Salinivibrio kushneri: one gene and its partner. The protein of the gene in region 1 interacts with the protein of each later gene in a pairwise test. Links are inferred from orthologs where the notes say so. Each region holds a gene or a part of one and is shown on either strand. Other genes may lie near its edges.

Region 1 (11,603 bases):
TTTTGTAGTAAGCAATCAGTGGTGCGGTTTGGTTATGATACACATTCAACCGTGCGCGTACTGTCTCTTCTTTATCGTCATCACGTACCACTAGCTCCTCGCCAGTCACATCGTCTTTTCCTTCCACTTTCGGTGGGTTGTAAACAACGTGATAAGTACGGCCTGAAGCAAGGTGAGCACGGCGACCACTCATACGCTCAACAATTACGTCATCCGGAACGTCGAATTCGAGTACGTAATCGATCGCAACACCGATCTCTTTCAGTCCATCAGCTTGAGGAATGGTGCGTGGGAACCCATCTAGCAAGAAGCCGTTGGCACAATCATCTTGCGAGATACGCTCTTTAACCAAGCCAAGAATGATGTCATCAGACACCAATTCGCCAGCATCAATAACCGCTTTGGCTTGTTTGCCAAGCTCAGTGCCCGCTTTAATCGCGGCGCGCAACATGTCACCCGTAGAAATCTGCGGAATCCCGTATTTTTCCATGATGAACTGCGCTTGCGTCCCTTTACCCGCGCCCGGTGCACCCAACAGAATGATGCGCATAGTGATCCCCTTTATGATTATTTAGGTTTCGTTAAACTGCGTCTATATTCGCAAAGACACGAAACATACACGCTTAACTAAACGCTATCAAGCCCGGCAATCCGGCCGGGCTTGTTCGATAGTCATTCAGTATGTGGTCTCGACAATCGCCTGTCGATTATACCTTAGTCAGAAGCTGGTTGACCGAGGCCAAGAAGTCTGACGGATCGTCCATACTGCCTTTCTCTGCCAGCATCGCTTGACCGAGCAGCATTTCTACCCAGGTACCGAATTTCTGCTCATCGCTTTCATCTGCCATGCGCTTAACCAGAGCGTGCTCTGGGTTCAGTTCAAAGATGTACTTCACATCAGGCGCTTGCTGGCCAGCGGCTTCTAAAAGCTTCGCCATTTGCGTGCCCATTTCAAACTGATCGGTCACCACCACCGCCGGCGTGCCAGAGAGTTTAAAGGTGGTACGTACATCTTTAACGCGATCGCCCAAGTGCGATTTTACTCGCTCAATCACAGACTCAAAGGCTTTTTCGGTTTCTTCACGCTCTGCTTTTGCCTCTTCATCGTCGAATTGGCTCAGGTCGAGATCCGCCTTGGTGATTGCCTGGAACTGCTTGCCATCAAACTCGGTCAGGTAGCTCATCAACCACTCATCAATGCGGTCATACATCAAGATAACTTCGATGCCTTTGGCTTTAAACTGCTCCAAGTGCGGGCTGTGTTTCGCCGCATTATAGCTATCCGCGGTGATGTAGTAGATTTTGTCTTGCTCTTCTTTCATGCGCGACACGTAGTCGGCCAAGGAGACGGTTTGTTCAGCGCTGTCTTCATGCGTTGATGCAAAGCGCAGCAAGCCAGCAATTTTTTCTTTATTGCTGAAATCTTCCGCCGGCCCTTCTTTCATCACCAAGCCAAATTCACGCCAAAACGTCTGATACTTCTCCGCATCGTTTTTAGCCAGCTTTTCTAACATCGACAGCACACGCTTGGTGCACGCACCGCGCAGTGACTGCGTGATCTTGTTGTCTTGCAGAATTTCACGCGAAACGTTAAGCGGTAAATCGTTAGAGTCAATCAAACCACGGACAAAGCGCAAGTAGCTTGGCATGAACTGTGACGCATCATCCATGATAAAGACGCGTTGTACATAGAGTTTCAGCCCATGTTTGTGCTCGCGGTTGTAAAGATCCCAAGGGGCTTTTGACGGGATATACAGCAAGCTGGTGTAGTCGTTTTTACCCTCTACACGGTTGTGGCTCCACGTCAGCGGTTCGGCAAAGTCATGCGACACATGCTTATAGAACTCTTTGTATTCGTCTGCCGAGATATCGGACTTAGCGCGAGTCCAAAGCGCTTGCGCTTTGTTGACTTGCTCCCACTTACCTTCGCCCGTCTCATTACCTTCCTCGTCTTTCTCTTGCGTCCACATTTCTACCGGAATACCGATATGGTCGGAGTATTTACCGATCACCTCACGTAGGCGCCAATCATTGAGGAACTCTTTCTCGTCGTCTTTAAGGTGCAGCGTAATCTCAGTGCCACGGTCAGATTTGCTGATAGGCTCTAGGGTATACTCACCTTCACCGGTTGACTCCCACTGCACTGCCTCGTTGGCAGCAAGACCCGCCGCACGAGTGCGTACAGTTACCTTGTCAGCCACAATAAAGGCAGAGTAAAAGCCGACCCCGAACTGACCAATCAGGTTCGAGTCTTTGCTTTGATCTTCGTTAAGCTGTTTAAGAAACTCTTCTGTGCCCGATTTGGCAATGGTACCGAGGTTGGCGATGACATCATCACGGCTCATACCAATACCATTGTCTGAGACAGTCAACGTACCGGCGTCACTATCAAAGGAAAGGCGAACGCGCAGGTCACCGTCATTTTCATAAAGCTCAGGGGCGGACAACGCTTTAAAACGCAGCTTATCAGCGGCATCTGACGCGTTTGACACTAGCTCTCGCAGGAAAATCTCTTTGTTTGAGTAGAGAGAGTGGATCATCAACTGCAGTAACTTGGACGTATCTGAACCAAACTGATGTTTTTCTGGGGTTTTCACGCTCATGTCAATCTACCTAACACTATGAGGATTAATGGCGACGTGGGCTCGATGCCCACGTTACAATGAATTCGTATTCAGTTCTTTTGGATATAGGGATCCTGTTACACGCTTTCAAGGCCTAGGTGGTCAAATAAAAGCCAGTTAGTATTAAAGCGATAGGCAATAGAAAAAGAAAAGCCTAACCAGAGGCTAGGCTTTTGAGGGTCAATCACGCTGTTGGCGCTGTATCGCCGAGTAAGGAGGTTCACCCACCGTTGAGGGCTCGTCAAACAATTTAGCGATACTTTAACTGCTGGCGGCCGATAATTGAGTGAGACAGCGTGGTGCCATCGACCAGTTCAAGCTCGCCTCCCATTGGCACGCCATGCGCAATTCGGCTGGCACCCACTTGGTGCTCTTGGCAAAGTTCAGCGATGTATTGCGCCGTGGCCTCGCCTTCCACCGTCGGGTTAGTCGCTAAGATAAGCTCTTGAATCGGTTCGTGTTGCAAACGCTTTTCCAACACATCAAGGCCAATGTCTGCCGGGCCAATGCCATCAAGGGGGGACAAATGCCCCATCAAGACAAAGTACCGCCCAGAGTACTGGCCGGTAGCCTCGACGGCCGCAATATCTGCTGGGCTTTCAACTACACAAATCAACCCGGTTTCTTGGCGTTTCGGGTTATCGCAAATCGCGCACACGTCTTGCTCGGTAAAGGTTCGACATTGGCTGCAGTGGCCAATGTCTGTCATTGCCGTGCTCAACGCTTGCGCGAGAGCCAGTCCACCTTGGCGGTTTCTCTGCAATAGGTGGTAGGCCATCCGCTGCGCTGATTTAGGGCCAACGCCTGGCAAGCAACGCAGCGAGTCCATCAGTTGTTCAAGTAACTGGCTGGTGCGCATAGATTAAAATGGCATTTTCATGCCTGGTGGTAACTGCATACCACCTGTCACTTCTGCCATTTTCTCTTTTTGTTGCTCCTCAACACGACGGGCAGCATCGTTGAATGCAGCCGCAATCAAGTCTTCCAGCATGTCTTTATCATCTTCCATCAGGCTATCGTCGATGTCGACACGACGGATGCTGTGGCTGCCTGTCATGGTGACTTTCACCATGCCTGCGCCCGCTTCGCCCGTCACTTCCATGCTGGCAATTTCTTCTTGTACTTTCTGCATGCGCTCCTGCATTTGCTGCGCCTGCTTCATCATGTTACCCATGCCGCCTTTACCAAACATAATTCTCTCTCTTGGTTAGGTGTCTTAAATTGGTCGAATGCTGTCTTCTTCTAACTCCGCCGCAAAGCGTTGAAGAATAAAAGTCACATTCGGATCATTATGCAGGCTGTGTGTCGCCTGCGCTAATTTTTGTTGATAGAGCTGCTCGCGCCGCTCTAAAGGTGTGATTCCCGCTTCCCCGAGCTGCACCTCCAAGGTTATGGGGGCGCCTAGCGCTGTCGTCAAGGCCTGAGTCAATTGCTGCTGGGCTTTTTCGGTATTAAGGTGCGATTGATCTGGGCGCAAGATAAGCTGTACTTGCTCACCTTGCTGCGACATCGCCGCATTGAGCGCCATTTGCTTGACCAACCGCTCCACCTCTAAGCTGTCTGCCAGCGCACACCAAGGATCTTGCGCATTGGTTTCCTGCACCAGTTTGTCACGCATAGCAGCCGTTTTTTCATGCTCTAACGCCTGCTTTATCGACTTAGGTGTCAGGGTTGGTGCAACCTCAGGCGATTGTTGCACGGGCTGGGTAGGGCGCCATTGATAAGGCTCTGACGATACCTCACTTCCATGCGATGTTTGCTTTGGTGCTGACGTCGAATTGCCCGATTGGTGCACCGGGGCGGACACAGGCGATGCACTCTCTGCCGCTGTCGCTACGCGATCGAGCACAGATAACGCATCAGTCTTGGCCGGTGTCCGTCCCGCCTTTTTTACACTGCTCCCCGTTTGATCAACTTGACGCTTCATACGACTACGCAACTGATTACGCGCCTGAATAAGGCTAGAGGCAGGCGAAGAGGCCGATGACTGACTCGCGGGGGGTGTCGCTGGATCAGGCACCGAATCATCGGCCACCGGTTGGCTCTGCTCGGCGACACTCGCTTCACGAGCCCCACTACCAGATGCATCTGCGCTAGGCACCTCCGTGCCAGTCTTTGCCATCGGCTGCTGAGGCGCTGGCGCATGTGTGTCATTGATATCTTGGCGACTTTCCAGCGTGTACTGGCTCTTATCCATCGGAGTATCGCCCATGGGCCTCTGTTGTGCCTCATGCCCCTGGGGCGCATGGTCTGAAGGCCCTTGGTTTGGCGGCGCCACATTGGCCGATGAGACCTGCGCTTTCAACGCGTTCAGTGCTTGCGAGGGATCTTTTTTTACCGGCTGCTTTGACTCAGAAGCGGGATCGCTTGCCGGCACTGATATAGTAGCCGGTTCATACGGCACGGTTTTGACCGGCTGAAACGCCAACATACGCAGCAAGACCATTTCTAGACCGGCCCGCCCATCAGGGGCATAAGGCAGGTCTTGTCGCCCTTGCAGTGCCATTTGATAACACAGCTGCACATCTTGTGGCGAAAGTCGCGAGGCCAAGGCGTGAATCCGTGCTTGCTCCCCACTGTCATCATCATGTGTCTGAGGCAGTGCTTGGGCCAACGCGACATGGTGAAGCTGACTGGCTAACTCTTTGAGTAAGCCATCCCATTCCACCCCGACGTGCGCAATTTGCGCCAGCATGTTCATCAACTCGACCGCATCATGGTTCGCCAAGGCTTCAAGGAGTAAGAGTGCGTTATCGGTACTCAGGGTCCCTAGCATCTCTGCCACTGCTTGGGTGCTAATTTGTCCATTACCGAGCGCAATCGCCTGATCGGTTAAGCTCAAGGCATCGCGCATACTGCCTTCCGCAGCCCGTGACAATAGCATTAAAGCACGTGATTCTGCCTCGACCCCTTCTTGACCAAGGATATGCTCTAGCTGCGTCTGAATCTGGCTGGCGTCAAAGTGCTTTAAATGAAATTGCAGGCAACGCGATAAAATGGTAACCGGTAGCTTTTGTGGATCCGTGGTCGCCAATAAAAACTTTACGTACTCAGGCGGCTCTTCTAACGTTTTTAGCAATGCATTGAAACTGTGGCGTGACAGCATGTGTACCTCATCAATGAGGTACACTTTATAGCGGCCACGTGCTGGCTTGTATTGAACGTTGTCGAGCAACTCTCGCGTGTCTTCTACCTTGGTACGAGAAGCGGCATCAATTTCTAACAAATCAACGTACCGGCCCTCATCAATTTCACGACAGGTTGAACACTGACCACAAGGCGATGACGACACGCCCTGTTCACAATTAAGCCCTTTGGCAAAAATACGTGCAATGGTGGTTTTACCCACACCGCGAGTACCACTGAACAAGTATGCGTGGTGCAAGCGGTCATGATCCAATGCATTGGCCAAGGCCGTCAGCACGTGACTTTGACCAGCAACAGACTCAAAATTATGGGGTCGCCACTTGCGAGCGAGGACTTGGTAACTCATGTCAATTCGCTTCCTGTATGCTTATTGCTAACGCGGGACCCTGCATATAGCCTGGCATTAATGGCCTGCAAACTCGCACAAGCTATAAACACTGATCCCAAGCGCGGCCAGTTTTTCTTCACCGCCGATATCCGGCAAGCTTATCACAAAGCCGGCGTGTTCTACGGTACCGCCTAAACGGCGCACCAGCTTCACGGTGGCTTCTATGGTGCCACCTGTCGCCAGCAGATCGTCAATGACGAGCACTTTATCGCCCTCGTCGATCGCATCACGGTGAATTTCTAAGGTATCTTCGCCGTATTCCAGCTGATAGTTCTCGCTGATCACCGCGCGTGGTAATTTGCCAGGTTTGCGAACCGGCACAAATGGCAGCCCTAACGCCAGCGCCAGTGGCGCACCAAATAGAAAGCCGCGCGATTCAGTGCCAATCACCTTGGTAAACCCATGATCACGGTATTGTGCTACCAAGGCATCAATCGTCGCTTGGTACGCAACTGGGTCTTCCATCAAGCTGGTCACATCGCGAAATAAGATGCCAGGCTTGGGATAATCTGGGATGGTTTGAATACTTTGTTTGATGACATTCAAGCTGTCGATGCTCATGGCCAATTCTCGCCGATAAAAAACGCAAACAGCAATGTTATGAATTTTCGGCCGAGCCAGCAACAGATTCCGTTTCAGGTAGGCGGAGAAACCAGCACAAGAGCACAATTAAACACATGACGAGTAGCCCTTTAAGCCACATTGCACCGACGATATAAATGGAGAAACTGAAACTTGCCACAATCATGACCGTCGCGCGCCGCTTAACTTTGCGACTAATTGCGCGCTTTTGGTACCAATCGGTCAGTATGGGTCCAAACGTGGGATGGGCGTGGAGCCAGTTAGCGATGCGGGGAGAGCCACGCATAAAGCAGCCACTGGCGAGCAGCAAAAATGGCGTGGTAGGGAGTACAGGCAAAAAAGCCCCTGCCGCACCCAGCGCGACCCATAACCACCCTAATCCGTTCCATAACCAACGCCAAGCGGCTGTCGGTGCTTGCTGCATAGTAACCAATGACCTTTTGTTGAGCTTTCGTGGCTCTCTTTCACTCTCACTAGTGTAGTGGCAGAGTTAAGACAGGTACAGGATGGCGAATAAGGAATGCGGCGCGGTGAGTGAATAAGGCGGTGATTAGCCGCCAAAAATAATGCCAAGCCACGTGAGGCTGGCAGGTAAGGTCGGGATCAGTAAGACCAGCAGAAAGCCGATGAAATACTTAACGTTATAAGGCTCTTTAAAATCGTGTTCCATTTTGTTACTTCACTCACAACAGCATAACAACAGTGAGCGGCTACTATAGCTCAGGTGAGCACCGCTAAAAACGGACTCTTTGTAAGGTTTTAGCTGGATCCTTGATTTACATCAGGGTAACAACTTGTGCAACTGGGTCATGATAAAAGTCATTTTAGCCAATCAAGCGAACTGACCATGGATACGACAACCCTTGCCCAGCTTGGGCGTGAGCTTAACCGCGAGCGCACTGAACTGGTAGCAACATTAACCACGCGATTGCGTGAAGACTGGGACAAGCATTGCGAAAACCTCACCATTTCGGATCTGATTAAAGAGAGCCAAGGGGTACCTGGTGCCATCCGATGCCTCGGTGAACGTTTAGAAAAAGTCGATGCGGCTTTATGTGCCATGGATTTGGAGATTTATGGCTTGTGTGCCGATTGTGAAAGTGAGATTCCACTGGATGATTTAATTAAAGACGCCGCCGAGCAGCGCTGCCCGCAGTGTCGTGCGTCGAATTATTATCATCACGATCCAGCCACTCGCCGAGCCACAGCAGGAGCACGTAAAACCGTGTGATCGCGAGGTTGACTTTCGCTTGTCTCATCGTGGCTTAAACGGAACGCGCCCAGCATCAGCTGGGCGCGTTTTTTATTGACGGTTTAAAGCTGTCAAGCGCGTGGTACTAACGACCACCCATCACACTAGGCAATTAATCTTGGTCAATAATCCAACGACGGAACGACTTACGCTCTTGATCACTGGCTTTGGTGTACCAAAGCTTCAACTGCGACAAAGCGTCACCCTTAATTGAGGCTTGGCCTTGATCGTCCACCTCAACCAATACATCGTTGAGGTTCTTGCTCTCACCTTGGTCGATAATGATGCCATTCTCACGGTTATACTCCGCCACCAGCGCTTCCATGTCTGCATAGGCGGCAAACCCATCACCTTTTAACTCGACAGCGTCTAAAGGCATCACATCACCATTGTCGAACTCGGCTTGCCATTGCGGGGTGCCGTCAAAATAACTGGTGGCTTGGCTTTTTACCCGCAATTTCGAGTCAATATTGATAGTAGCATTACGCCCATCGACCTCTAGTTCAAACAGATACGGGCGAGAGGTATAGATCACCTTTTGGCTCCCTCTCTTTACTTCTCCGTCAAAGCGCATCACTAATTGGTGGGTACCGTTATCTAGCTCAATCGTCTGCTGCGGTGCCCAGTTTTCAAAACTGATTTCCTTGCCATCAACCACCACAAATTCAATATTACGTGCTGAGGTAATTTCTGCCGCATTAACCACACTCGCTGCTATAAGAGTGCTGAGCACCAAGCCCATGCCTACTACTTTTCTCATTTTTTCTCCAAATCGTGATAATAAAAAAGCCGCCCTAAGGCGGCTTTTGTAATCAGTGCTACGTTTAGCAGTGATGGTATAAGCTCAATTAGAACTTAACTTCCATACCTGCTACATAACCCCAATCGTTGTTATCAGCGTCGTTGTCACCAACTTCTGCGTATACTTTTGCATTGTTGTGCAGTGCATAAGTTACGTTCGCGTAATAACCTGTTACGTCATCACCGCTGTCAACGTCTTTGTTGTCAACACCGATAGCATAAGTTGTTTTACCGTGCGTGTAATCAGCAGCTACAGAGAAGAAATCAGCTTCTTCGTCGCTTGAGCCAGTGTCAACAGTATTAACACCATAGGCAGCGGCAAGACTTACGTTTTCGATGCCAGCATACTCAACTTCAAAGTTGTAGTTCTCTACATCACCTTTCGAAGCATAGACGAAGTCGTCGCCGTCTCCGTTCACACCTGCGTCATCCGCATAATAGTAGTACACACGCATGTCGACATCAGCTACACGATAGCCAAGACGGCCGTCGTAGATTTTGTACTCGTCGGTTGACTCTTCACCATCGCTGTTTTGCAGCGTAGATAGGCCTGCGTAGAATGTACCGTTGTCGTAAACGTATTTAGCAACTTGGTCACCTTCAGTGCGAAGAGTACCGTTAGAAGCTGATGACAACTCGTAGTCTTTGGTGATGCCCATGTCATCGTTGATCAGCAGTTGACGACCGAAAGTAAGCGTACCCCAGTCACTGCCTTTGAAACCAACGTAAAGCTCATCGTTTTTAGTGGTGCTGTCTTCGAATTTAAATGCGAAGTGACCGATTGCAGCCAAGTCTTCAGAAACAGCAACTTCGGTGTTAACAGCGAAGTCACCGTCATCTAGGCGCCACTCGCCATCTTTGTTTTCACCGATAGCTTGGAAGTATTGCACTTCGGCTGCACCAGACGCGTCTACTTTAACGCCTTCTGCGTCATACAGGTTGATGCTTGCTGATGCTGAGCCAGCAGCCAGCAGAGCTGGTACTGCCATTGCTAGAATAGTCTTTTTCATGGTTAATCCACTGCCTTTTCTATTTAGTCATTATGAGTTCCTTCTTGGAACTCTGTTTTATGGTGACTGTCATTCTATTACCAGCAGCAAAAACGCTGCGAAGAACAAAATGCCAGTTCACTGAAACTTCGTGGCTAATCGTGCAGAACATTTGTAGTTCTGTCAACTCACTGGAAGCGCATTACAATCTAGACAAAAACCGCTTAAAAACAACAATATAGTGATATTTGTTGAACTGAGATCACAGTTTATCTCGCGATCACCTGTCCTTTTGATGAAAATAAACAACAAACACTAACAACATAAAACACCAAAAACGTCACTTTAAAAAACAGTTTTTAGAATAAAAAACTAATCAGTGGCTTAAATCAGGCGTTTTGTTAATCAAACGGCAGATCAGCAAGATAGCGAAGAATGGTTCAAATTAAATTCGTGACCAGGATCTCATATCTGTAAGGAAATCTTGCAGTTCGCGATCGTTTTCACGTTTTTGCCTCGTGTTATACTGGCCGCCAACCTTTGCAACTCGGACCTGTTGATGCTCAGCCCTGCCGTAAAATCAGACATTCGCGCGTGCTACCAAACGCTACAAGATCAACTTCCCCACTTTATTCCCCGTAAAGCTCAGAACTATTTGGTGGCAGAGCTCGCGAAAACCCTGGCCGGTGATTACGAGCCTAAACGCCGATTATTAGTGGCAGAAGCAGGTACTGGGGTCGGTAAGTCGATGGCCTATCTGATGGGAGCGATCCCATTTGCACTCAACAACAATAAAAAAGTGGTGATTTCCACCGCGACAGTGGCGTTGCAAGAGCAGCTTGCCAATAAAGATATCCCGTTTTTTCATCGCATTTGCCCAAAGCCGTTTGATTTTATCTTGGCCAAGGGTCGCAAACGCTATTGCTGTATACATAAGCTAAGCGCGGTCGCGGATACGGAAAGCATTCAAGGCGCGCTATTTACCCAAAAACCCAAGCGCAGCGAACAATTGTTACTCAACGATCTCTACGCTGCACTGAGTCGGGGCAAGTGGGATGGTGACAGAGACAGTTGGCCAAAGCCCATTGCTGATCATCTTTGGCAGGCTATCGCCTCTGATAAGCACACTTGTCACGCTGGTTTGCCCGCCCACCGTGGTTGCCCGTTTGCTAAAGCACGCGAAGCGATGGATAAAGCGGATGTAGTGGTGGTGAACCATAGCCTACTGCTGGCCGATTTAGAGCTCGGTGGCGGGGTGATCTTGCCCGAGCCAGAACAATGCCTGTATATGATTGACGAGGCACACCACTTGCCCACTGTCGCGCGAGACTTTTCTGCCGCCAGTGCCAGCCTGTTGGGTGTGATCAGCTGGTTAGAAAAGCTCAATCAAGCGACGACCAAGTTGGGGAATACCGCTGATATTAAGCGTGCACATCGGTTTGTCGATAGCTTGCTAGACGCGATTCAAACCTTAATCCCAGGCTTACGCGACGTGAAGCAACAGCTCAGTCAATTGCCGCTCAACGATGATGGTTGCTACCGCTTTGCCGATGGCGAGCTCCCCGATGCGCTTATCTCGCCCAGTGAACAACTCAAAACCGCGAGTAAAAAAGCCCATCAAGCATTGGGGAAAATTCATGATTTGATCAATGAGCGTCTGAAAGAAAATGACATTTCGGCAAAACTGGCTGATCCGGCACTCGCGGAAACGGCTTTTTTCCTGCAACGGTTAGAGAACCTGGAAAAAGTATGGACCTTGATGGCCCAGCCTAATTCGAACAAAGGTGCCCCTTTGGCGCGTTGGTTGCAGGCGTGTCGCG
Region 2 (11,347 bases), 380 kb from region 1 along the record:
GTTGCAAGAGCAAACCCAGTCGGTGTCCGAACGCATGGAGCAAAGCCGAGAAGATGGTGAAACATCCGTGGGTAAGGTAGAGGCGGCTTCGCAAGAGCTGTCGCAAATCATGGAAGATATGCAGAATATCATGGATATGAGCACCCACATTGCTACCGCAATAGAGCAGCAGAGCTCGGTGGCGAAGGAAGTCAATCAGAACGTGCACAACATTCAAGATATCGCGCAAAACAGCACGGAACGAGCGAACCAAAATCGCGAAGCGGCACACAAGGTGGCTGAAGAAGCGGCGCACCTTGAGCGTGCGGTGAGAGAGTTTAAAAGCGAATAAGCGCGATAATGTCCAGTAAAAAGGCCAGCCTTATGAGGCTGGCCTTCTTCATTCAGGGCCGAAGGAGTAGTCAAAACCCGCTAACAGGGCTGATCCGGGGTTAATATGGTAGGGCCGGATTGCTCGTTAGGCTCTGGGTAATCAATGGTGTAGTGCAGCCCACGACTTTCTTTTCGTTGCATCGCGCAGCGAACCATTAACTCCGCCACTTGTAGCAAGTTACGTAATTCCAATAGGTTATTTGAGACCCGGAAATTGGCGTAGTATTCGTGTGTTTCTTGCTTAAGTAATTCGATGCGGCGCAACGCGCGTTCTAACCGTTTGGTCGAACGGACAATGCCCATGTAATCCCACATAAAAAGACGTAACTCATGCCAGTTATGCTGGATCACCACTTCTTCATCGGAACAAATCACCTGGCTTTCATCCCATGGCGGCAGGGCAGTATGAGGCTCGATATGATCTGAGTGCGCTTGAATATGTTCCGCAGCTGACCATGCATACACCACGCACTCCAGCAGCGAGTTAGATGCCATACGGTTGGCGCCATGTAAGCCGGTGTAGCTCACTTCCCCAATCGCGTATAAGCCGGGTAAGTCTGTGGTGCCGTTTTTATCCACCATCACGCCACCGCACGTGTAGTGGGCGGCAGGGACAATAGGGATCGCTTCTTTGGTCAGATCGATGCCGTATTGCTTGAGCTTTTCGTAGATGGTTGGAAAATGTTTGATCACAAACTCTGGATCTTTGTGGCTGATGTCGAGATACATACAGTCAGCGCCAAGGCGCTTCATCTCGTAGTCAATCGCGCGGGCCACCACATCACGAGGGGCAAGCTCGCCACGTGAGTCGAAGTCTGACATAAACCGCGAGCCATCTGGGCGTTTAAGGTGCGCGCCTTCACCGCGCAACGCTTCAGTGAGCAAAAAGTTGCGCGCATCAGGGTGATAGAGGCAAGTTGGGTGAAACTGGTTAAATTCCAGGTTGGCGACGCGACAGCCTGCTCGCCATGCCATGGCGATGCCATCACCGGATGATACATCTGGATTGGACGTATATTGGTACACTTTGGATGCGCCGCCTGTCGCAAGCACCACATAGTTAGTGCGCACAGTTTCAACCACTTCTTGGTTTCGGTTCCAGATGTAAGCCCCAAGCACGTGGTTAGCGCCACCTAAGCCAACTTTTTTACGGGTGATAATATCTAGCGCATTGTGCCGTTCGAGCAAGGTGATATTTGGGTGCTGACGGACATTGTCTTGCAGAGAGTTTTGCACGGCCATGCCTGTGGCATCTGCAGTATGCAAAATGCGTCGGTGACTATGACCACCCTCTCGGGTGAGGTGATAACGTGGGGTGTCATCATCGCTGTCTTCTTGATCGAACGGGACACCGCCATCGATTAACCATTGCACACAATCTTTCGCGTTGCGGGCAATAAAATCGACCACGTTTGTATCACAGATACCTGCGCCGGCAATTTGGGTATCTTCGACATGAGACTCGACCGAGTCTTGCTCGTCAAACACCGCGGCAATACCGCCCTGTGCGTAAAGCGTTGCCCCTTCGCTGAGCGGGCCTTTGCTTAATACAATCACCTTGTGGGTTGGCGCTAAGCGAAGCGCCAATGATAAGCCAGCGGCACCACTGCCGATGACTAACACGTCACATTGATGTTCTTGGGTTGTGGTCGTCATGATCCCTAATCCTCTTTCTGCGCCCCCAATGTTACACCAATTTGACGCTGCCGCGCGCGGTAAGATCAAATCCAAGTCGGCTTGGGTGAAAGTTTGCAACCATGGTACGGTTCGGGCGACAATGCCCCCAGCCAAAGACGTTCCCTTTGGCCATTCCGTCACAGTAATGTGATTTAACACATAATAAAACCAACATGGTGAGGAACTTTTCGCCGAGCAGGCTATCGAAACGTGTGCGAAAGCTCGCAAGCGGGTTTAACCGCGCTCTGACAACGTCGGGCCTAGAATTTCGATAATCGGGCGGAAAGATCAACCAAGGAGTAAACGCTCGAATGGGCGAGCAGCTAACCGACCAGGTTCTAATAGAACGTGTACAGAATGGTGACAAGCAAGCTTTCAATCTGTTAGTCGTCAAATATCAGAATAAGGTATGTAACCTTATCGCCCGCTATGTAGGCACACACAGCGGTGATATTCCGGATATTGCGCAAGAGGCGTTTATTAAAGCCTATCGTGCACTGCCGGGGTTTCGTGGCGAAAGTGCGTTTTATACTTGGCTGTATCGCATTGCAGTGAATACCGCGAAGAACCATTTGGTGGCGCAAGGACGACGACCGCCAGGCAGTGATATTGATGCCGACGAAGCAGAAAATTACGAAAGTGGGGGTTCTTTAAAAGAAATATCGAACCCTGAAAACTTGATGTTGTCAGATGAATTGAGACAGGTGGTGTTTTCGACGATAGAAACACTGCCCGACGACTTAAGAACCGCAATTACCTTACGTGAGCTCGATGGGCTCAGCTATGAGGAAATTGCACAGGTAATGGATTGTCCAGTCGGTACGGTGCGGTCGCGTATTTTCCGAGCGCGTGAAGCGGTTGAAAAACGCATCCGACCACTGATGAAACGGTAACGAGTTTTACTGGCTGCATGACGGTGACTTGAATGACGGATAGAGAAAAAATTTCAGCGTTGTTGGATGGCGAATTAGTGGATACCTCAGTGATCCACGACATTGAGCGAGATGATAACGCACAACAGACTTGGAGTGATTTTAGCACCATTCGCGATGTGATGCGTGGTGATGCTCCTAGCTCGTTGCAATGGAACATTGCCGATTCTGTGGCGTCCGCGCTGGAAGCAGAACCTGCTTATCATGGTGATCACCTTGATAGTAATGTGCTACCGATGCACGAGGCGCAACCGCGTCCGGAAAAAGCGCGTCGTCACTTACCAGGGTGGCTGCAACAGCTGACGCAAGTAAGCGTCGCTGCCTGTGTCTCGCTGGCAGTGATTGTCGGTGTGCAGCAGTATAACCAGTCTGAATCGAGCTCGCCGGTGGCCAGTACCCAAACCCAACCACCAGTACTCGAAACCATTCCTTTTGCCGGTGCTGCTGAACCCGTGAGTTTGAGCCGTAATGATTTGCGTGCCACGCCCTCGGAGGCAGAACTGATGGAGCAGCGTCGTCGCGTCAATGCAATGCTCAAAGACTATGAATTGCAGCTGCGCTTGAATAAGGATAGGCTGTCTGATCATCAGACTATGGCACCGTCGACAAGCAGTAATAAACAATGAAAAAAATTCTGATCGGTGCGCTTGCGCTGGTCAGTTTGATGTCAGCGCAAGCCTCGGCCGAACCCTCTGCCGAGGCTTTGTTACATCAAATGGATACCGCAAGCGATACCCTAGATTACGAAGTGTCCTACATCTTGGTAGGTAAAAACAGCCTCGAGCCGCTTCGCTTTCGTCATGCCCAAGTTGGGGAGCATGCCTACGGTCACCTCATGTATCTTAGTGGCCCGCCTCGTGAAGTGATTCGTCGTGGCGGTGAGATCAGCTACTTTGAACCCGGTTACGACCCCTTCACCATTGCCAGTGATCATATGGTGGCACCTTTGCCCACCCTGATTCAGGCCGATATCGATGTACTGGCTAACCACTATGACTTTGTATCGATGGGACATGCGCGTGAAGCGGGGATGGATTGCCAAGTGGTGCGCATTACCCCGAAAGACGGGGAGCGCTATTCGTACGTACTATGGCTAGATGAGAACAGCAAGTTGCCTGTCAGGGCGGATTTGCTCGACCGTGACGGCGACCCACTAGAGCAATATCGCGCCTTGTCGTTAGTGGTTTCACCGCAAATCAGTGCCTCGATGCAAAAGCTGGCGGAGCTTAGCTTGCCGCCGGTACTGACCTTGCCTCAGGCGACGAAGCGATCAGCGCTTGACTGGAAGGTGACTGGGCTGCCTGATGGGTTTGAGCCAGTGTATAGCAATCGCCACCGCTTAATGATGACCAAGCGAGCAGTCGAGAGTCAGATGTTTAGTGACGGTTTGTTCAGTTTTTCGGTGTATCTTGCCAAAGCCGATGATGTCTCGGTTCGCCAGCAAATTGTTCGTCAAGGTCGACGTACACTGCATAGCGTGACCAGTGGCAACGCAGAAATCACCGTTGTCGGCGATATTCCGCCTGAGACAGCCAAACGGGTGGCGGAGTCTGTTCGTATTACTGCTATGCCTGCGAGTCAGTCAAAACAGAAGGTCGAACCATGATCAAAGCATTGGCAGAAGTCACCGGTTACCAAGATGGTTGGTTGTCATTGGCCTGTCAGCAACAAACCAGTTGCGGCAGCTGCCAGTCACAAAGCCAATGCGGTACTGGTATTGTGTCCAAAGCGCTTCCTGGTAAGGTTAAACATCTTAAAGTACGTGCCCCAAAACCCTTACCGGCCGGGACCTTAGTTGAAATCGGCTTGGGGGAGGCGACGTTATTACGTTCCGCCTTATTGGTCTACATGGTGCCTTTGGTGATGATGCTAACAGGGGCACTGCTCGGGCAATTTTTATTCGCCACGCTTGCCGGCAGCGGTGAGGGTGGCGTCATCGCGCTCAGCCTGGGGCTGGGGGCGGTTGGCGTGGGCCTTGCACGTTACCTCGCTCCGCGCATCGGTACCCAAGATCAGCAGCAGCCCCAACTGTTACGCGTGATGGGGGAGCCGGTCTCAGATTTGTCAGTCATAAATACCACACAGCAGGATAGCGACTAGCCACTATTTTCGGTAGAATCCCGCTCACTTGATCTTAGGATCCCATTCTTATTGATAACGAGTAAGTCACACCAACACATGAAGCATATTCGTAACTTTTCGATCATCGCCCATATTGACCACGGTAAGTCGACGCTTTCTGACCGACTGATTCAAGTATGTGGCGGCCTAACTGACCGGGAAATGGCAGATCAAGTTCTTGATTCAATGGATCTGGAACGTGAACGCGGTATCACCATCAAAGCACAAAGTGTGACACTGAACTACAAAGCCAAAGACGGCGATGTGTATCAGCTCAACTTCATCGATACGCCAGGGCACGTTGACTTCTCGTATGAGGTGTCACGCTCGCTCAAGGCGTGTGAAGGTGCTTTGCTGGTGGTCGATGCAGGACAAGGGGTTGAAGCACAGACGCTGGCCAACTGCTACACCGCCATTGATATGGACCTAGAAGTAGTGCCTGTTCTGAATAAAATTGACTTGCCGGCTGCTGATCCTGATCGCGTGGCGCAAGAAATTGAGGACATTGTCGGTATTGAGGCCATTGACGCCACCCGCTGCTCGGCGAAAACCGGCATCGGCGTTGATGATGTCCTTGAAGATATTGTACGCCAGATCCCGCCACCTGAAGGCGATCCTGAGGCGCCAACCCAAGCACTGATTATCGACTCTTGGTTTGATAAATACCTCGGCGTGGTGTCTTTGGTGCGCATCCGTGAAGGCTCGCTGAAAAAAGGCGACAAAGTGAAAATCATGAGCACGGGCCAGGAATGGAACGTGGACAGCATTGGCATCTTCACGCCTAAGCGTAAAGAGCTTAATGGCCTGCAAACCGGTGAAGTTGGCTGGGTGATCTGTGGGATCAAAGATATCCTCGGCGCACCAGTGGGCGATACCATCACCCATGCTAAAAATGGCTGTGAAAAACGCATTGAAGGTTTCCAGCAAGTGAAGCCGCAAGTATATGCAGGGCTTTTCCCAATTTCATCGGATGATTACGAAAGCTTCCGTGATGCCTTGGATAAGCTGAGCCTCAACGATGCTTCTTTGTTCTTTGAGCCGGAAAGCTCGGCGGCACTGGGCTTTGGTTTCCGTTGTGGTTTCCTTGGCATGCTGCACATGGAAATCATCCAAGAGCGGTTGGAGCGCGAGTATAACCTCGATCTTATCACCACGGCTCCGACTGTGGTGTACGAGGTGACTCAAAATGATGGCGAGGTCATTTACGTCGACAGCCCATCCAAACTGCCACCTATCAATGATATAGAAACCATTGGTGAACCGATCTCGCGCTGTAATATTTTGGTGCCGAGTGAATTTGTCGGTAACGTCATTTCACTGTGTGTCGAAAAGCGTGGTGTGCAGGTCGATATGGTCTATCACGGCAACCAAGTGGCGCTGACCTATGACATTCCGATGGCTGAAGTGGTCCTCGACTTCTTTGACCGGATTAAATCGACCTCACGTGGTTACGCATCGTTAGATTATAACTTCGAGCGCTATGAAGTGTCTGATATGGTGCGAGTGGATATCCTCCTAAACGGTGAACGCGTCGATGCGTTGGCGATCATCACTCACCGTGCTCACGCCCAGCCGCGTGGTCGCGAGTTGGTGGAAAAAATGAAAGAGTTTATTCCTCGCCAACAGTTCGATATTGCTATCCAAGCCTCGATTGGCAACCATATTATTGCCCGTTCGACGGTGAAACAGCTACGCAAAAACGTGACCGCGAAGTGTTACGGTGGTGACGTGAGCCGTAAGAAGAAACTTCTGCAAAAGCAAAAAGAAGGTAAAAAGCGAATGAAGCAGGTCGGTAATGTCGAACTGCCGCAAGAAGCCTTTTTGGCCATTTTGCACGTGGGCAAAGATAAATAACGACGGATTCCATTATGGCCAATACGTTTTCTTTGATTTTAGTGCTGGTGACCTTGGTCACCGGCATTGTTTGGGCGTTAGATAAATACCGTTGGGCACCGCGCCGCCGCCAAGCGGCAGGGGAAACCCTCAAGGTGTCAGCGCGTGAACTGGATGCCGAGCAAGTGGCAAAAGTGGCGCCTCAACCGAGTTGGGTTGAAAATATGGCGTCTATTTTTCCAGTGATCGCGGTGGTACTGGTACTGCGCTCGTTTATTTATGAGCCGTTTCAAATTCCATCTGGGTCGATGATGCCCACCTTACTGGTAGGGGATTTTATCTTGGTGGAAAAGTTTGCCTATGGCTTACGTGATCCGGCTTTTCATACTGAAATTGTCGAAACCGGCAAACCAGAGCGCGGTGATATTGTGGTGTTTAAATATCCGCCTCAACCCAATATCGATTACATTAAGCGCACGGTCGGGCTGCCCGGTGATACCGTGGTGTATGAAGACAAGCGCCTGTGTATTCAGCCGAAGGGTGAATCCCAGTGCCAGCCAGTGCCGATTGATGACATCCAGCCAAGCGAGTTTGTTCAAGCGGGTATTAACTTGGTACAAGCGCAGGAGCAACTGGGTGAACAACCTCACCAGATCCTTGTCCACCCGAAAAAACGTGACCGCGTGAGTGCATACCAGCCACGTCCAGGCGTCAACCGCTGGGTCGTGCCAGACGGGCACTATTTTATGATGGGTGACAACCGTGATAACAGCGCAGATAGCCGCTTTTGGGGCTTTGTCCCTGAGCGTAATCTAGTGGGTAAAGCCGTTGCTATCTGGGTCAGCTTTGAATTTGAGCGCCCCAGTGATAGCTGGCTACCGTCGTGGGTACCGACAGGCATTCGCTTTAACCGTATTGGTGGAATTGATTAATTCTGGACTATGATGACAAAACTAACAGATAAGTTGCAGCGTGATATCGGCTACCAATTTAGCAACGCTGCGTTACTCGAATTGGCGTTAACGCACCGCAGTGCCAATGGCACCCATAATGAGCGTCTCGAATTTCTGGGCGACTCGATTTTGAGCTTTGTGATTGCCGAGGATCTTTACCACCGTTTTCCGAAAGTGGATGAAGGCGACATGAGCCGAATGCGTGCCACCTTGGTGCGTGGTAACACCTTGGCGGAGATCGGACGTGAGTTTTCTCTGGGCGAAGTGATGCGCCTTGGCCCAGGAGAACTTAAAAGTGGCGGGTTTCGTCGTGACTCGATTCTCGCTGACGCCGTGGAAGCCTTGATTGGCGCGATCTTTTTGGACAGTGATATCAACCGAGTGCAGGAGATCATCCTGCAGTGGTATCAACACCGCCTCGAGACCATTGAGCCTGGCGCGAGTCAAAAAGATCCGAAAACCCGATTGCAAGAACACCTGCAGGGTAAGCGCAAACCCTTGCCGTCCTATACGGTGATGAAAGTGCGTGGTGAGGCACACAACCAAGAATTTACCGTAGAGTGCCAAGTATCAGGACTGGAGTGTTCTGTGATAGGAAAAGGTAGCAGCCGTCGCAAGGCAGAGCAAGCGGCTGCAGAACTCGCATTACAGAAGTTAACATAATGACTGATACACAGCGCTGTGGCTTTATTGCCATTGTAGGCCGTCCGAACGTCGGCAAATCAACATTACTGAACCGCTTAGTGGGGCAAAAGCTGTCGATCACTTCGCGGAAACCGCAGACCACACGTCACCGCATTATGGGGGTCGATACCCGTGATAACTATCAAGCGGTATACGTGGATACCCCAGGGCTGCACATCGAAGAAAAGCGCGCGATCAACCGATTGATGAACCGTGCGGCGAACAGCTCATTAACCGATGTCGAACTGGTGTTATTTTTGGTCGATGGCACCCATTGGACCAAAGACGATGAGATGGTGCTCAACAAGTTAGCGCGCTCTGGTCTGCCAACGGTGTTGTTGGTCAATAAAGTCGATAATGTGAAAGAGAAAACCGAGCTTTTTCCACACCTTCAAACCTTGTCGGAAAAGATGGAGTTTGTTGACGTGATCCCGGTGTCCGCGAAACATGGCACCAATATCGATGTGGTTGAACAGAAGGTGCGCGACGCGTTACCGGAAAGTGAGTTTTACTTCCCTGAAGAGTACGTCACAGACCGCTCTCAGCGCTTTATGGCCTCTGAAATTATCCGCGAAAAGCTGATGCGCTTTACCGGTGAGGAGCTGCCTTACTCGGTCACCGTCGAAATTGAGCGCTTTGACTACAACCCAGAAACGGACGGCTTTCATATCAATGGTTTGATCTTGGTGGAGCGCAATGGCCAAAAGAAAATGGTCATTGGTAAAGGCGGCGAAAAGATCAAGCGCATTGGCCGTGAAGCGCGTCTAGACATGGAAGAGCTGTATGAGCGCAAGGTTTACCTTGAGCTTTGGGTAAAAGTGAAGTCAGGTTGGGCCGATGATGAACGCGCGCTACGCAGCCTCGGTTACATCGACGATCTCTAAGTAACCCACTGATTCAGGTGCCCATGCCAGGAGGAGAGAGTGAGTGGACGGGTTTCAACGTGGCTTTGTATTGCATACGCGCCCTTACAGTGAATCCAGTCTGCTGTTAGACATTTTTTCTGAGCATGAGGGTCGCGTTACTCTGCTTGCCAAAGGGGCGCGGCGGCCACGCTCGGCGATACGAGGTGCATTGCAGCCCTTTACCCCATTACTGCTCAAATGGGGCGGACGTGGTGAGCTGCGCACTTTACGCAGTGCCGAAGCCACAGGCCTCGCCTTGCCGCTATCAGGCAATGCCTTGTATTCCGGCTTCTATCTCAATGAGCTGGTGATGCGCGTACTGGAGCCTCACACGCCGTACCCTGCGCTATTTCATGACTATGTGACCGCACTGACCCAGCTGGCTCGCTACAGTAACCCTGAGCCAGCCCTGCGTTGTTTTGAACTCGCGTTGTTAGAAGCCTTGGGCTATGGCGTTGATTTTCTTCATTGTGCTGGCAGCGGTGACCCGATTAACGATAACATGACGTACTTATATCGCGAGCAGCAAGGCTTTGTGGCATCGATTATGAAAAGCCAACACCGGCAATTTACGGGGGCTGACCTGCGGGCGTTGGCGACACGCCATTTTGAAACCGTCGAACAGCTACGTGCCGCCAAGCGTTTTACTCGCATGGCGCTCAAGCCTTATCTTGGCCCCAAGCCGCTCAAAAGCAGAGAATTGTTTAGAAGGAAATAATCATGGATAAAATCTACTTGGGTGTGAACATTGACCACATCGCAACCGTGCGTAATGCGCGTGGCACTGCGTATCCGGATCCGGTTCATGCGGCTGAGTTGGCAGAGCGTGCAGGCGCGGCAGGGATCACGGTTCACTTGCGTGAAGATCGCCGCCATATCACTGATCGTGATGTTCGTTTGCTCAAAGAAACCTTGCAAACTCGGATGAATTTGGAAATGGCAGTGACCGATGAAATGGTCGACATTGCCTTGGAGACCCAGCCAGAGTTTGTTTGCTTGGTGCCTGAAAAGCGTGAAGAGCTGACCACCGAAGGTGGGCTCGATGTTGCGGGACAGCTGGATAAAGTGAAAGCGGCCACGCAAAAGCTGACTGACGCAGGGATTAAAGTGTCTTTATTTATCGATGCCGATCGCACGCAAATTGAAGCTGCTCATCAGTGCGGTGCACCGTTTATTGAACTTCACACCGGGCATTACGCCGATGCCGCCAATGACAATGATCGCCAAGCCGAGCTTAAGAAAATTTCCGCGGCGGCCAGTTATGCGGTTGATTTGGGGATCAAAGTGAATGCCGGTCACGGTTTAACCTACCACAACGTTACCCCGATAGCGGCGATGCCAGAAATGCATGAACTGAACATTGGCCACGCGATTATTGGCCGAGCGATGTTCGATGGCTTGCAAAAAGCGGTCGCGGACATGAAAGCCATTATGGAAGCGGCGCGTCGATAAATGGCGATCGCAGGGATTGGCACAGACATTGTGGAAATAGCGCGCGTGGAAAAAGCGCTCGCGCGTCAACCGCGGTTTGCGGCCAGGATCCTTACCGAGACAGAGCAAACCAATCTGGCATGCCATAAGATGCCCGGCCGTTTTCTGGCTAAGCGCTTTGCGGCCAAAGAAGCTGCTGCTAAGGCGCTGGGCACTGGCATTGCTAATGGCGTGACGTTTCACGATTTTACTATTACCAATCAGGCCTCGGGCCAGCCTACATTGCGCTTATCGGGGCGCGCGGCGGAACTGGCGCATGCGCGAGGCATCGCACATTGCTGGCTGACGCTATCCGATGAAAAAGCGTATGCTATTGCCCATGTGGTGCTGGAAACCGCGTAACCACAACGTTAGCGAGATGCTTTACGCGGTGTGGCGA

What was found.
Region 2: the proteins of recR (region 1) and recO interact in binary tests that used the Escherichia coli proteins (3 or more experiments, as listed by UniProt). The link is inferred for Salinivibrio kushneri from one-to-one orthologs.

The regions. Positions count from the first base shown.
Region 1 is NZ_CP114588.1:901,735-913,337, reverse strand. The notes cover bases 1,680-4,648. They hold recR (recombination mediator RecR), read right to left. Parts: upstream 3,484-4,648; coding sequence 2,875-3,483; downstream 1,680-2,874. Other genes in these bases: dnaX (DNA polymerase III subunit gamma/tau), read right to left, coding at 3,841-4,648; N8M53_RS04465 (YbaB/EbfC family nucleoid-associated protein), read right to left, coding at 3,487-3,816; htpG (molecular chaperone HtpG), read right to left, coding at 1,680-2,603. Outside these bases: adk (adenylate kinase), read right to left, coding at 1-550; more of htpG, read right to left, coding at 708-1,679; more of dnaX, read right to left, coding at 4,649-6,117; apt (adenine phosphoribosyltransferase), read right to left, coding at 6,175-6,720; N8M53_RS04450 (YbaN family protein), read right to left, coding at 6,758-7,165; N8M53_RS04445 (DksA protein), read left to right, coding at 7,589-7,972; N8M53_RS04440 (DUF2057 domain-containing protein), read right to left, coding at 8,106-8,753; N8M53_RS04435 (porin), read right to left, coding at 8,842-9,804; ATP-dependent DNA helicase DinG, read left to right, coding at 10,343-11,603. UniProt on the Escherichia coli protein: May play a role in DNA repair. It seems to be involved in an RecBC-independent recombinational process of DNA repair. It may act with RecF and RecO.
Region 2 is NZ_CP114588.1:515,785-527,131, forward strand. The notes cover bases 8,635-11,347. They hold recO (DNA repair protein RecO), read left to right. Parts: upstream 8,635-9,499; coding sequence 9,500-10,195; downstream 10,196-11,347. Other genes in these bases: era (GTPase Era), read left to right, coding at 8,635-9,456; pdxJ (pyridoxine 5'-phosphate synthase), read left to right, coding at 10,198-10,929; acpS (holo-ACP synthase), read left to right, coding at 10,930-11,310. In the rest of the region: N8M53_RS02550 (methyl-accepting chemotaxis protein), read left to right, coding at 1-331; nadB (L-aspartate oxidase), read right to left, coding at 412-2,028; RNA polymerase sigma factor RpoE, read left to right, coding at 2,361-2,942; N8M53_RS02565 (RseA family anti-sigma factor), read left to right, coding at 2,975-3,607; sigma-E factor regulatory protein RseB, read left to right, coding at 3,604-4,587; N8M53_RS02575 (SoxR reducing system RseC family protein), read left to right, coding at 4,584-5,081; lepA (translation elongation factor 4), read left to right, coding at 5,160-6,956; lepB (signal peptidase I), read left to right, coding at 6,971-7,867; rnc (ribonuclease III), read left to right, coding at 7,880-8,551; more of era, read left to right, coding at 8,551-8,634. UniProt on the Escherichia coli protein: Involved in DNA repair and RecF pathway recombination.